One region of the Paenibacillus puldeungensis genome, then DNA from elsewhere that is predicted to be linked to it. Evidence: riboswitches for the same ligand, from Rfam matches in the RefSeq annotation. Region 1 holds a riboswitch; the other holds the start of a gene.
The links. A riboswitch is a leader RNA that binds a small molecule or an ion and turns the genes downstream of it on or off. The one in region 1 is predicted to bind cyclic di-AMP.
Positions count from the first base shown of each region.

Region 2: another riboswitch for cyclic di-AMP. It lies ahead of ACFQ3W_RS19055 (APC family permease); the one in region 1 lies ahead of ACFQ3W_RS13655 (hypothetical protein).

Region 1 is NZ_JBHTLM010000009.1:23,055-29,797, forward strand. It holds gene ACFQ3W_RS13625 (SRPBCC domain-containing protein) at 2-517, opposite strand; gene ACFQ3W_RS13630 (ArsR/SmtB family transcription factor) at 545-889, opposite strand; gene ACFQ3W_RS13635 (MTH1187 family thiamine-binding protein) at 1,143-1,442, shown strand; tRNA gene ACFQ3W_RS13640 (tRNA-Thr) at 1,550-1,622, shown strand; gene ACFQ3W_RS13645 (DUF445 domain-containing protein) at 1,722-2,975, opposite strand; gene ACFQ3W_RS13650 (hypothetical protein) at 2,863-3,117, opposite strand; gene ACFQ3W_RS13655 (hypothetical protein) at 3,110-3,622, opposite strand; cyclic di-AMP (ydaO/yuaA leader) riboswitch at 3,768-3,939, opposite strand; gene ACFQ3W_RS13660 (response regulator) at 4,099-4,800, opposite strand; gene ACFQ3W_RS13665 (ATP-binding protein) at 4,787-6,352, opposite strand.
Region 2 is NZ_JBHTLM010000016.1:31,755-40,162, forward strand. It holds gene ACFQ3W_RS19030 (ABC transporter ATP-binding protein) at 1-226, opposite strand, end outside; gene ACFQ3W_RS19035 (sensor histidine kinase) at 325-1,332, opposite strand; gene ACFQ3W_RS19040 (response regulator transcription factor) at 1,329-2,021, opposite strand; gene ACFQ3W_RS19045 (DUF2569 domain-containing protein) at 2,185-2,694, opposite strand; partial or broken gene ACFQ3W_RS19050 (nitronate monooxygenase) at 3,126-3,287, opposite strand; gene ACFQ3W_RS19055 (APC family permease) at 3,463-5,289, opposite strand; cyclic di-AMP (ydaO/yuaA leader) riboswitch at 5,423-5,610, opposite strand; gene ACFQ3W_RS19060 (SOS response-associated peptidase) at 5,856-6,527, shown strand; gene ACFQ3W_RS19065 (TetR/AcrR family transcriptional regulator) at 6,529-7,149, opposite strand; gene ACFQ3W_RS19070 (SDR family oxidoreductase) at 7,326-8,087, shown strand; gene ACFQ3W_RS19075 (MATE family efflux transporter) at 8,147-8,408, opposite strand, start outside.

The sequences.
Region 1 (6,743 bases):
CTTACTTGACTTCGTTCAGATGCTCTTCGAGACGTTTCCAAGTTTCCGTGATGCCCTGCAGCATGCCCATATCCATGACGGTCTTGAGCGCCTCTGCGGATACATATTCAGCACGGCTGACCAACTTTGTCCTGCCACCTAGATCGATGAATTCTATCGTGATCTCGGTCGACGGCATAGACTCGTTCGTGTTGCCTTCGGCATCCGAAAAGTAATCGATTTGGCTGATCAATTCCGGCTCAACAATTTCCTTGTAAACACTTTTGCCCCAAGACTCCATGCCGTAAAAATCACCCTGGTTCTGATCAACGCACTTCATACAGTAGTGCCAAACGCCGCCCGGCCGGAAATCGACGCTGCAAACCGGAAGCTCCCAGCCTTTCGGTCCCCACCAATGCTTGAGATGCTCAGGCTCTTTAAACATTTTGAACACGAGGTCACGCGGTGCATCGAAAACGCGTTCCAGCATCAGTACCCGATCGTTCTCTACCCTCGAAACCATAGCGTTGTTTGACATCATAATTCCTCCATCTATTTAATTGATTTAAGTCTTCTCCTTGTTTTGCAGCTCACGCAAGTAGGCGTCCAGATTGTCGAATCTCTCTTCCGTTATGCCCCGGAAGGATTTCACCCATGAATCCAGCGCTTGGAAGGGCTCTGGCCGGAGCATGTAGATCCGGCGGTTGGCTTCCGCCTTCATTTCCAAAATTCCGTTGTTGGTAAGCACCTTCAAATGCTTTGAGGCTTGGGGCTGGCGGAGTCCTGCCCGATCGGCGATTTCTCCCACGGTTAAGGGGCCGCTGCGCAAGAGTTCGACGATATGCATACGATTAGTTTCAGCCAATGCGCTCAGCGTTGCTGTGTCCATACTCGGAACACTGTCTGACATGCTGTTGTTCACCTCATTAAGTGTTGGTCTTTAGGAACAATGCCATCCCCTTTCAACCTATTGTTAACTTTGTGATGGTTAAAATATACACTTTAGAGAATATTCCCGTCAAGGAATATTTCGTTTGAAGTAAGCTGAATAGGTGTTACTGCAAATATAAGAGAAGATGTGATACATCAGATTTGTAAAATACGCCTGCTAAAGTGGTAAAATAAATGGAGAGTGATTAACTTTGGACAAGGGGGACCACGGTATGGCTATTGCAGAAGTGACGATTATTCCGATCGGTACGGGGAGTACAAGTCTGAGTTCCTATGTAGCCGATTTGCAGCGGGTGCTGGGTAAGCAGGAGGGGATCACGTATACGCTGACCTCGATGAGCACAATTATTGAAGGTAACCTAGACAATGTATTTGCAGCTATTCGGGCGATTCACGAAGCACCTTTCCAAGCCGGGGCTGGTCGTGTATCAACGTCGATTAAAATCGATGACCGCCGGGATAAAGCAAGCTCATCCGAACAGAAGCTGCGTTCCGTACGCGAAAAATTATAGTTCTTGTGGGCAGGTAGGGAGAAAACACCCGACTTCCAGGAATTAGTTCTTGCATTATTTTTCAGAAGCGGTATAATAGTCTTTGTTTCACGCTAAAAAAGTTTTTCGCTGGTGTAGCTCAGCTGGTAGAGCAACGCATTCGTAATGCGTAGGTCGGGGGTTCGAATCCCTTCACCAGCATCCTAAACAATCTAAGCAGAACGCGGTCTTCGAGGTTTTCGGGGGCCGCGTTTTTTGTCTGCCGAAGCAAAACTTCTACCATTTTTCTACCCTTTGGCGCTATCTCGAAATCATAAGGGAAACTAAAGTGAGCATAAAACCCAGTATAAAACCGCAAAGGGCTCCATTGACGCGAATCCATTGCAAGTCTTTTCCAAGCTTTTCCTCAAGCATTATCACTAAAGACTCATCGTCCATTTGGTCCAGGTTATCCTTTACCAATTGACCTATAAGATGATGATTCGAAGCCGCCAGATTGATCAAATACTGCGTAAGACGGTCCTCCATGGACGCGAGAACCTCCGGCTTGCGACTCTTGATGAACCGGATTAAGGAACCGTATAGCGTAAAGATTTTGCGCCCCCCGGCTATGCGTTCTTCCTCCAGTCTCTCAAGCGCCGCCGCCCGTAAGTTTTCAATGCTTGAAGCCAGAAAATTCGTTCCATACTCTTCTTGTATTTGATTTATAGTCCAATTCCGGATAGTCTGCAGCTTATCTTCATCTTCAATGAGCCGAAGCAATGTGCTGCGCAGCTCCTGAATGAGCTTTTCGCGCAGAGGATTAGCCTCGTCCATAAGTTCTTTTGCCGCCGAAAGAGACAAATCCTGCAGAATTACACCTAGTTTATCTTCAGTCAAAAAGCCTGTTACAGCCTGAAGGAAAAATCCTTTGATTCCTTTGCTTTTCATTTCCGATAATTTCCGGTACGCCATGCTGCCGAGGAGTGCCCCTGTATTCTCCTGCTCCAGCCACTTGATTAGTCCCGTGGCCGCGAGGTCGATAACCTTGTAATCGTATCCGGAACGTACGGCTTGCAGATAGACATTTTTCGTTGCGGAGCTAATATCAACTTTACTAAGCCAGACGGATAATCCGTTTTGTAGATACGGAACGCATTTCTCTGCCGGCAGCTGCCGCAGCAGCGTTTCGCAGAAATTCAGTATGCCCAATCTGGTTTTCTTCCTGCTCAGTAATTTGGCTAGCATGAAGAATGACGTTTCCAAAACGTGAACGGACCGAAGCTTGGCTTCAATGCTTTGCTTATTTAAAAGCTCATTCTCAACGGCGGAAATCAACGAACGTGTAATTTTGTTTTTATTTTTTAGTAATAACGAAGTATGGGGGATAGGGATACCTAGTGGATGGCGAAATAATGCAGTAACCGCAAACCAATCGGCCATGCCCCCTACCAGACCTGCCTCAAAGCTCCCCTTCAACAATAGAATAAAAGTAGATTGGGGTAATAATAATGTGCCTATAAAGCCGCAAAACATAATGAATAGCGAGATGCTTGCCAAATATTTGGTGTTCATCTTTATGACCTCTTTCCGTCCCCTGTAGCTCGATTCTTATATTGTCTCCTTTAAGATTAATTGATAGACGATGGATTCGGCAAATTACGGTCGACCATGACGGAAAAAAGGCCGAGTCGGAATTGAGCTGATTTTTAACCATTCCGCTTTCCTCCCCAACCTTCCACCCATTTAAGGTCAATATGGTGAGCTGCCGCAGCTTTTTCAATGCAACATTGGATTTCCGCTTCGTTTTCACAAACGGCAGAATGCTCAATCCATACGGTATATTTTGTTTTGTGAACAATGGATAAATGAACAGGAAATGATTTTTGAAATTTTAAGACGTACCAGCCTGAAGACATATTCCTCCATGGTTTTTTAAAAGCGGATAGAAGCGGAAGCTGTCGGTGTTCGGACCAATCTTGTTCCTGCTGTTGTTTTCTGATTTTTTGATAGATCTCATGCACGATCTCCATATCCATGCATGCTTGGCAGGATGCCTGAGCACCGAATTGGCGAAGGATCTCGATTTTGCTTTCACCAAAACCATAGCCGACGACCAATCTTTGGCCGTGTTCCTCATACCAAAGCGCTCCGAAACGCAGATAACGCAAACTAACCGGGTCCAGCAGATCCCGATGTGTCCCCAAATAATAAGCCCTCATGTTTATTGGTCCTCCGTCGGCTTAGAACGTAATAAAGTTCTTTTGGCCGTATGATTACAGAAAAAAACCACAGACAGAGAACAAACCTCTGCTGCGGTCTGCGAGGACAGGCAAAAAAGCCTGGCGCAAAAGCATGGCAAAATAAAGGTTCTCTCTGCTACGCTTACGAGGTTAGCTGCCGGATTCGGGCGGTGAGAGTCGCCCTACCTTATGAGACGGAAAGTCGTCTCTTTTCGGATTCACCCCAAATGGACCGTACCTTGCGATCCGATGGTTCCCCCGCTTCCCGTATAACGGGAATTCAGCGTTCGTTTAAACCGAATCATACTACTTCTCAAATCCTTTTGTAAAAGCGCCGAAAGATGCCTGAAGATAAAGAAAAAGGAAATTCAAGCTTCAGTACAAATGAAATGAGAAAAAAATACATTTATGAACATTTCTCGTGCATCTTACTCACGATAGCTAAGATTTCAGCTCTATTCCTGAGGAAGAAGACGATATCCGATTCCGGGCTCCGTAACGATTAATTTGGGCTGCGTCGAGTCCTTTTCCAGTTTCTTACGCAGGTGTCCGATGTATACCCTCAGGTAGTGGCTTTCGGACTCATCATAATGGCTGCCCCAAACCTGCTGAAGCAATTGCCGCTGCGTTACGATCTTTCCGGCGTTGGAGGCTAGAACCTTCAGAAGGTCATATTCTGTCGGAGTCAGCTTAATGCGTTCTCCATTCAATTCTACAATTCGCTGCGCCAAATCGATGGTTAGTTCGCCAAGCTGAAGGATAGGTTCGTTTGCCGATTTAGCTGCATGACGCAGGGCCACACGAATTCTGGCAACCAGTTCACCCATGCTGAATGGCTTGGTCACATAATCGTCGGCGCCGTTGTCCAATGCCACGATCTTGTCTTCCTCTCTGTCTTTGGCCGTCAGTACAATGATCGGCACGTTTGACCAGTCCCGTATGCGGGCTAACACCTCCATACCGGGCATGTCCGGCAGTCCGAGATCAAGCACGATCAGATCCGGATGAGCCAAAGAGGCTTGCAGCACACCTTCCTCTCCTGTAGACGCTTCGTGAATTGAATATTGATGCGCCTGTAAGGTCACTTTCAGAAGTTTACGAATTTGAGGTTCGTCATCGACAATTAATATACGAGATCCATGATTATTTATGGTCATCATTCTCCGCCCCTTTTCCTTGCGGTTCAGAATATATTCCATACTGCTTGCTTAAGGGCAGCGTTATCGTAATTACGATCCCTTGCGGTTCATTCGGCTTTGCTGTAATAGTTCCATTGTGCAGCTCCACGATTCCCTTACAAATGGCGAGTCCCAATCCTGTACCGGTTATTTTCTTGTTTGCGTTTGCTCGATAAAATTTTTCAAATATCTTCGTATATTCATCATTCTTGAGTCCGATTCCTTGATCAGAGATGGAAATAACAAGGTTGTCTTCTACAGACGACACAGCAATGCCGATTTCGCTGTAATCCGGGCTATATTTAATCGCATTGCTGACCACATTGACCAGCATTTGCTCGAGCAATACTTCATCTCCCGATACGATAGGGGCCGATTCAGGAAGGTTTACCGACAATTTTCGATGCTGTTGAAAATCCTTAACCTGAGCCAATGTGACACCGATCAAATCTTCTACATCACACCAGTTTGTTCTAAGCCGAAGCATCCCGCTTTCCAATTGCACCATGCTGAGCAGATTTACCACCAGTCGATTCATACGGAGGGCGCCGTCCCGAATATTCAGGAGCAACTCCATGCGATCTTCCGGAGAAAAAAGGGAGTCGCCTTCGATCAGACCGGTTGCCGAACCGATAATGGCTGCTAACGGGGTGCGCAGCTCATGAGACACCGAATCTAGAATGGCCGTGCGAATCCGTTCCGATTCAGCCGTCAAATGCGCAATTTTGGCTTCCTCCGCCAGTTTCACGCGAGCTATAGCGCTGGCGGTCAAACCGCCAAGGGCTTGCAGCATACGCTGTTGTTCGGTTGTGAAACCGATTCTCCGCTCTTTCAAATTGAGCGCCAGTACCCCATGCACATGGTCTTCGGTTCGCAGCGGCATGTAGTGTCCCGAAGAGTCTCTCAGGGTATGGGTTCCGTATCCAACTGCTTCGCCATGATCGAACGCCAGCTTCGCAATCACTTTTTCCGTTTCACCCTGTCCCCAATCACTATGAACGTCGGAACGGTGGGTTAGCACCAGATTGTTCTGTTCATCCGGCAAATAAATTGCGTTCTCCGAACCTATGGTTTGTGAAACTTGCCGGGAGACATTGTCTAACAAGGAGTGAATGTCTGTAATATTGCTCATCTGCTGGCTGAGCTCATAAAGTACGGCTGTGTGCGCCTCCCTCTGCTTGGAGTAGAGCAGTTGCCGTTTCAGCTTTACCGCCAGGCTGGCCGTTAACGTGGCGACTGCCAAATAAACGCCGAATGAAATTAAATAGCGCAAGTCCGTTATACCGAAACTCAGAAAGGGAGAAACGAAGAAGAAATCGAAAGCCAGAACCCCCAAAACGGCTGCGTACAAAGCAGGACGTAGTCCCCAAAAGGCGGCGCTTAGAAGTACAGGTAGCAAAAAAAGAAGCGCTACATTGACTAAATCAAAAGCAAGACCGAATGGATGCATTGCGACGGTCATGCAAGCGATGAGCAGTGTGATGCTTACATAAGGCATCCAGATCGTTTTCAGCTTGTGCATTTTGTGCATTTTTACCCCTTCCTGTCTGTCATGTATCCGTTCCTACTATAAGTTTAGGGTAATGTAAAAAAGAAATAAAATAAACCGGTTATAGGTGTAAAAATTCCATAAAAATGCGTGAAAAGTCCTATAATCATGAGTATTTGAGAGAAAATTGAAGATTCTCCGTTTTGATAACGCTAACTTAATCTTAATATTCCATATTTCAACGAATATTCGAACTGTGACGTTTTACAAAAAAAATTCCGAAGAGTAAGATACGGTCCATGAGTTGAATTGCTATTCGATTCTGAATTGGGGTGCCGATCAAAAACGGGGGAGTAAACGGACTGAAAGCTTGTGTGTGAGAGCAAGTTGATCAGAACTGTTTGGGACGGATTTCTTCGCTCATGAATCATTT
Region 2 (8,408 bases), on a different contig from region 1:
CCTTCAGACCGGTAAATTCTTTGCCTTCGATCTTAATGCTGCCCAAGCTGACTTTATCGATCGAGGAGAGTACGTTCAGCAGCGTCGTTTTCCCGGAGCCGGAGGCGCCCATAATACTGACGAATTCGCCTTTTTCCACCCGAAGGTCGATCCCTTTGAGCACTTCCTGTCTATTGAATTTGTTGCCATAGCTTTTATGAATTTGACTAGCTTCGAGTATAGCCAATTTTCTCACTCCTTTAGGTTATGCTCCTATCATAAACGAGGCGGCGCGCCTTTTCCTTCGATTCGCCGAACAAACATAAGAAGCATGTGACAATGTTGTCACATGCTTCCCGTAATGCGGACGAAATCATTGCTTTTCGGAAAAATTAACGTGAAGGTTGTACCCACGCTGGGCTTGGATTCCACCTCAATGCATATGGACAAGGAATCGGCCACCTTTTTAGTCAAGTAGAGACCCATGCCGGTAGCGGCAGAATCCTTATGTAGCGTCGTAGACGTAAAGCCTTTGTCAAAAATCCGGGACAAATCCTTCGGATCAATCCCCCTTCCAAAGTCCTGAACGCTAAGCCACGCCTGCCCGTTCCTTTCGCCGCTTTCGATCATAATATCGGACGCACTGCTGTATTTTACGGCGTTCGTCAGCAGCTGCCTGAGAATGAAACCGAGCCATTTCGCGTCCGTGAGCACCTCTTTGATAGGGAGGTTGACCTCAAAGCCAATGCCTTTGTGTATACACCAGGATCTGAGCGCTTTGATCTCCTTGTTCACGATAGGCTCAAGCTCAGTCATCTCGATAAACAAGTCATTTTCAATATACGGAATCCGCCTTTGATGCAGCTGCTGATCCAGCAGCAAATGAATCCGGAGCCATTCGTACATAAGCTGTGACTTCAGCGTTTCATCGCCCAGCCGATCGATCATGAGCTGCATCGTCGTCAGCGGTGTCTTCACCTCGTGAATCCAAGACATCAGGTCGTCTTTTTCCTCTTCAATCCGGGCCAAATGCAGGGAGGATTCCCGCTTGTACCTTCCCGTTTGCGTGTTCAGCATGTCCATCACAATCTCTTCAAACGGGCTTCCCGCGCTTGCTATGGAAGCGAGATCATAGGTATCGTCCCAGGAAAGCAGGCTCTTGTAAAACCTCGTTTCCTTTTGGTACCGAACAAACAGGAACGCCGCAAAAAGAAGCGTCGACAAGAACACGATATATAAAAGTGCACCGAACGGAATCGAATTATCGATGTAGGCGGTAAACAAAACCAGGAGCTGAAGAACTACAAAGAACAAAATCCAGCTTAGGCGTTCTCTCAAAAATTTGTAGATCATATGGCGTTAGCCTCTTCCGTAGCCATATAGCCTTGTCCGACCTTGGTTTCAATATAAGAACCGAGGCCGATGTTTTCCAGCTTTTTACGGAGCCGGTTGACGTTGACCGTCAAAGTGTTGTCGCTGACGAAGTGCTCGTTGTCCCACAGACTCTTCATCAGCTCCTCCCTGCTCACAATTTGATTTTTCCGTTCAATGAGCATTTTCAGGATAAACATTTCATTTTTTGTGAGTTCAATCGTTCCGCTGTCGTTCGCAACGGTATTCTTCACATACTCGACGGTCGCCTCGCGCCATGTTCTAAGCTCCACCCGCTCCGTGTTGTAATTGTAAACCCGGCGGAGCGTTGCCTGAATCTTGGCGATCAGCACGTCAAAGTGGAACGGCTTCTGCACAAAATCGTCCGCTCCTAGTTGCATCGACATGATCATATCACTCGGGTGATCACGCGACGACAGGAAGATAATCGGCACATTGGAGTGGGAGCGAATCATTCTGCACCAATGAAAGCCGTCGTATTTGGGCAATTGTATATCGATTACGACCAAATCTGGCCTAATTTCTGTAAACTCCTGAAGCACTCTGCTGAAATCCTGTACTCCGTACACATCATAAGACCACTGGAGCAACCGGACCTTCACTTCATCAAACAAGGTCATATCGTCTTCGATCAGCATGATTTTAAACAAGGGAAAAGTCACCACACTTTATGTATTGGGTAATTTGCTTGTTGCGGTACACCTTCCCAGTGTATAAGAAAATAGGTGGATGTGCTATATAAACAGTTACTCACTTAGTAATGCACGAAGCACCGTAGCCCAGGATCTAACATTGCATTTTCGCCCTATAGATTCACTTAATAAATGTACTCTTCACTCTATCCGACTTCAAAAAATAAGGAATCCAAATGGCGCATGAAATTAACGATTTGACTAGGTTCCTCATGGCAGCTGTTCCACTCCCCGCTTCTCTAGCAAGAGGAATTTGAAATAGAAGCAGCGTATCTATGATTTCAGCCAGCAAGCTGACACTTAATAATACAATCATGAGACGTGGCAATGCTGATTTCTTTCTGTAAAGCATTATCAGTATGTATAGACTAAACAGGAGCAGCAAGGAGTTGCAAACCACTTCGAAAATAAGCGTAGGCCCCCATAATGGATGATAAAACATCGATTCTTCTGAGGTTAATACATTCCATGTTTCTGAAATATAATCAGGCGATAAATATGCAAACAACTGAATGATTAAAGAGAGAATCGACGCGTATAGACTGATCTGCACGAGGATTAACCATCCTCCTAAACCCGAAACATCCAATGTTCGATAATCGATATTCTTTTTCTTGACTTCCGTCTCCAATTAACACACTTCCTTTGTTATTAAATAATTGGCCTGTCTTTTCTGCGGGGCATCAGCAAGGCGTCCGCGGGGGCGTCGGAGAGGCGTTTAACGAACCGTATAAGCGTTATTTTGCTCAAAATGCTTTTCTGGCGGTGCTAACGAACTCAGATAACGCTATTTCACATAATTTGCAGCCAAATAGCGTGAAAACGGTCAAATAGCGTGTCTCAGGTTCGTTAGATTTTCAAAACCCCGTTTTTCCTCCAAATAGCGCTTATTGGATTCGTTAGAGCAAACGCCGTAACCTTACTCCAATATCGCCCTAGCTTGCTGCATTACTTCCATGATAATATCCTCAGCCTTCTGATTCGCTGTTAGCATTCTAGTGCCTTGTCCCGCCCATAGCGACATGTACTCCGGATTATTCAGCTTAGAAGCAGTATCCCGGATTCAGGCGTCATATAAGCAACTCCTAGGGTTCCAAAGCCGCCAGCATTGGACACCGCTGCTACGAGGGAGGGCATATTCGGTATGCCGGCCATACCTGCTAAAAAGATAGGGTACCGAATATTAAAATTTCGACATACCTCAGTGCTTAGATGAATCGCCATAACTTCATTTCCCCCAAGAAAAAGAATCGTTGATACCAGCGTTATGGAATATATAGTAAATTGAGTTATGTATTTCATTATATCATGCGCCTTGATAAAAATGTTAAGGAGCCGTGTTTGAACACGACTCCCATGTACATTTTGCCGCCTTATTGAGCGGTCTGGATCCCGACTATTATTTACTTAAATGATAAGGCACTGTTGCCACAATAACGTTTTTGCGGTAGAGCAAGTGAGCCCGGATCAAGAGGCTGGACTGGTTATGCAGGATATTGTGCCAGCCTTTTTTCGGTATAAACTGAGGAATAATGACCGTAACCTGGTAGTTGGATTCATTCGCCTTGTTCTGCACAATATCAACGAATTTAAGCAGTGGCTGTACGATGCTCCGATATGGAGAATACAGCGTCACCAATCTAATACCCGGCTGCCAATTCCCCCACTTTTGTTCAAAAATCGCTTCGTCTTCTCTTTCAAAAGGAATATGCACAGCAATAATCTGATGAGGCGACAATGACTTCGCATAATTGAGCGAATTTTCCACCACATGCGTAATACCCGCAACAGGAACGATAATGACATTCCCCTCAATCGGTATAGCTGGTACAGAATTCGATACTCTCAGCTGTTCGGCAATCGCCTCGTAATGCTTATGAATTCGGTGGAAAAAGTAAATAATGATGGGTAAGAACACGAGAACCGGCCATACGCTGCTAAACTTGGTGATGAAGAACATGACACTGACTAACAAACTGATCAAGGCACCGGTCGTATTGATCAGGAGCTTGTGAACCCAGCCCTCTGGCTTTTCTTTAATCCATTTGACCATCATGCCGGTCTGGGATAACGTAAACGGAATGAACACCCCAATGGCATACAACGGTATCAGCATTTCGGTCTGTCCTTTAAACACAATGATCAATATAATCGAAAAAAGTCCGAGAAAAATGATTCCATTGGAATATCCGAGTCGATCACCACGCACCGTGAACATTCTTGGGACAAACTTATCTTTGGCCAGATTAACCGCGAGCAGCGGGAAAGCAGAATAGCCCGTGTTGGCGGCAAGAATAAGGATCAAGGCTGTCGTTCCCTGAATAAAGAAGTACATGAAGTTTCGTCCGAAAGTTTGCTCGGCAATTTGAGAAAGCACCGTCACTTCTTCACGATGTCCAACTCCGTAGTAATAGGCAAGAATTACTATGCCCGAGAAAAGCAAAGCCAAAATGGTACCCATGGCCATCAGCGTTTTCGCTGCGTTACGAGGAGAAGGCTCTTTAAAATTAGGAATGGCATTCGAAATGGCCTCAACCCCCGTCAAAGCGGTACATCCGGATGCAAAGGCACGCAATAACAAGAACAGACTAATCCCAGCAACCGGGGTGCCGATTGATGTATGAAGGCTTGGCGAGACGTGTCCGGTCAGTATGTTGTAAGCCCCCACACCGATTAGAATAAACAGGGCGAGTATGAACAAATAGACGGGCAAGGCAAAAACCGAAGCCGATTCCGTAACCCCTCGCAAATTGAGCGTGGTGATGAGCACGACAAAAGCTACAGCAATGATGACATTGTAAGGATGTAGACTTGGAAAGGCAGAAGTGATGGCGTCCGTTCCAGCCGATACACTTACAGCTACCGTGAGAATATAGTCCACGAGCAAGGAACCGCCTGCAATTAAACCTGGAAGTACCCCAAGGTTTTCCTTGGATACGACATAAGCTCCCCCGCCATGTGGATAGGCAAAAATGATCTGACGATAAGACAAAATCAGAGCCGCCAACAAAATTAATACTCCGATGGCAATAGGGATTGAGTACCAATAGGCTATTGCGCCAATGGTCATCAGTACCAGCAAAATCTGCTCTGGTCCATATGCTACTGAAGACAGGGCATCCGAAGATAAAATTGCCAATGCTTTAACTTTAGTAAGCTTCTGCTCCCCAAGCTCCGTCGACTTTAAAGGTCGTCCGATAAGAAATCTTTTTATATAGGAAAACACAAATTCCACCGCCAATATCCTTATTTTTAGTTAGTTTCCCCTTTAGCATTTCAAAACATTTTAATGCCTTCAGTCCAAATTTAGGCACAAAAAAACACAGGGTATCCCTGTGCCTAATTTCACAAGTTGTAAACCCACTCCTGACCAACGCTTACGAGGTTAGCTGTCGGATGCGGACGGCAAGAGTCGCCCTACTTGATCACGGTGCCATTTACAGACGCCTTTTCAAGATTAACCCCAAATAAGTCCCAAGCCCAAACCTAGGCCGGTTCCATATACGGTTCCCCCGTTTTCCTTACGGAAATTCAGCGATTATGAATTTTATGAATTTTTTCAAGAAGCAAATAAAATCATACGTTCCAGGTTAAGGTTTGTAAAGGCAATGTAGGTGAGATGGAAGATAAAAATGATTCATTAAGCGCTCATAAACCGTTTACATTTACTTATTGCTCCTTGAATCGAGGTTTCTTGCATGGTTAGTGCTATTTTCTGAAAAAAATAAAATTGGAATGGAGAGGATCTACGGTATAAAATATATGCAAATCACCAAAAAGGGGGATTTTGATATGTGCGGACGCTTTACGATCACGCTGCCGATCAATGAATTAATCCTACGTTACATCATTGAAGATTCAAAAATCATCAACTATAAACCAAGATATAACGTGGCTCCGATGCAGAACGTACTTGCGGTTATATCCGGCAAAATGGGCCAGCGGTTAGGTGAGCTTCGCTGGGGGCTTGTACCAGAGTGGGCCAAGGATCAGAGCATGGGTAGCAAAATGATCAATGCCCGTGCGGAATCGTTGGCGGACAAGCCGTCCTTCCGTCAACTGCTCGCATCGCGCCGCTGCATCATCCCAGCCGATGGTTTTTACGAATGGAAACAGGAAGTAGAGCGTAAGCAGCCCTATCGGATCATGATGCAAGATGGGAGTATTTTTTCCTTTGCCGGACTCTACGACATATGGAGCGACCCGAATGGTAATAAATTAGCCACCTGCACAATCATCACAACCGAACCTAATTCGCTGATGGCAGGTATTCATAACCGGATGCCCGCTATTCTTCGCCCAGATGATGAGGCGATGTGGCTTAATCGAGATAATACCGATGTTCATTTCTTGAAGAGTTTACTTAAACCCTACGATGCTACGAAAATGAGAGCCTACCCCGTATCATCGGCTGTAGGAAATGTAAGAAACGATTCAAGAGAGTTAATAGAGGAAATAAAATAAGCTATCGGATTTCGGCCTTTAACCCAAGACAGCTAGGAATGTCCGGTCGATAGGTCAACCTGGCGATCTCCAGCACTTGTTCCGTCATGTATTTGTCGGAGTATCTATACCCGGTTTGAACCCAATAAGTGATCACTCCCATAAGAGCGAAAACGTTCTGGTTGATTAGAATCTCCCGATTGATATGGGACGGAATTTCCGGAAACAGCAGCTCATAATCATGATGGAAAACTTCCTGCAGGGTTTCCCCCAGTTTCTCCTGAAAACCTAGGGCCTTTTCTTTCAAAAATAAACTGAATGCCGCCGAATGTTCGGAGACATATTGAAAGATTTTTAACGATGAATCGGATAAACGGCGCATATCGTGATGGTCTCTTTTTCCTTCATAAGGCTCCTCGAACGCTTTCTTGAAGCCATCCACCGTTTCCTGAAGTATTTCATCCAGGAGATCCTCTTTGTATTGATAGTGTTTATAAAAAGTTCCCCTCGTATATCCCGCTCTTGTAACGACTTCGGTAATCGTTATTTCCCGCAATGCCTTCTCGTTAAGGATCGCGATCAGGGCTTCTTTCAGCGCTTTTTTCGTTCGAATGACTCCTTGATTGACCTTCTTAGCACCCATGAACATTCCTCTCCCTAATGTATATTGTCACCGCTTTTTTAGACGTTGTACGGGCGTTTCGTTCATTCGTGAACATTGCGCCACGCGATGTAAATTGAAGAATGTGCTTACTACTATATAATATAAAATTGCTTCAAATTCAAATATCTTAGGTTTAATAATAGGGGGTTTTAACTATGAAACTTCAAGGAAAAGTAGCTGTAGTGACAGGAGCAGGGTCCGGCATGGGAAAGGCCATCGCAATTTTATATGCACAGGAAGGCGCAAAAGTCGTAGTAGCCGATATCAATCCATCCGCTGTTAACGACGTTGTAGCAGAAATCAAAAATGCGGGCGGTGAAGGGACCGGTGTCATTGTTAACGTGGCAAAACGGGCTGAGGTCGAGAGTATGATTGAAACCGCTGTCACTTCCTACGGTTCACTTGATATTCTCGTAAACAACGCTGGCATCATGGACAACTTTACACCTGTCGGAGATGTAACGGATGAGCACTGGGATCGACTTCAGGATATTAATCTCAAGGGACCGTTCATGGCATGCCGCGCAGCCATTAACATTATGAAAGACCAGCCTCATGGTGGCGTCATCATTAACAATGCTTCCGTCGGCGGCCTGTTTGGTGCCAGAGGCGGCGCTGCATATGTTGCGGCGAAGCATGGTTTAGTCGGCTTGACGAAAAATATTGCATCCACCTACGGTCGTGAAGGCGGCAATATCCGCTGCAACGCTATTGCACCGGGAGGAGTTAAGACGAATATTCAATCCTCCATCACTGCCCCGCATCCACTCGGTATGGCAGCAATCGGCGATGTAGGCCAAGGGCCATTAGCTGATCCTATGGAGATCGCACGGGTCGCTCTTTTCCTGGGATCGGATGATTCAAGCTTCATCAATGGTGATGTTGTTAAAGCGGACGGCGGTTGGACGGCTCGATAAGGACTTCTGTGCTGTGAAAAAAGGCGAAACGCAAGGTAAATCCCTGTGTTTCGCCCTTTCTATATGGCTCGAAATTGCATCCATTTTTTGCTGAAATACCGATATATAAAAAATACCGCTCGCGCGATCCAGTCTATGAACATGGCTACCCACGTACCAAACACTTCCATATGGAAGTAATCACCTAGCAAATAAGCCATGACGATCCGGCAAACGAACATGGTCGTAATACCGATCACCATGGGATACCGGGCATCGCCGGAAGCCCGGAAAGTGACGGGCAAAGTATAGGCTAGCGGCCAAATAAAGCTGGCACATATC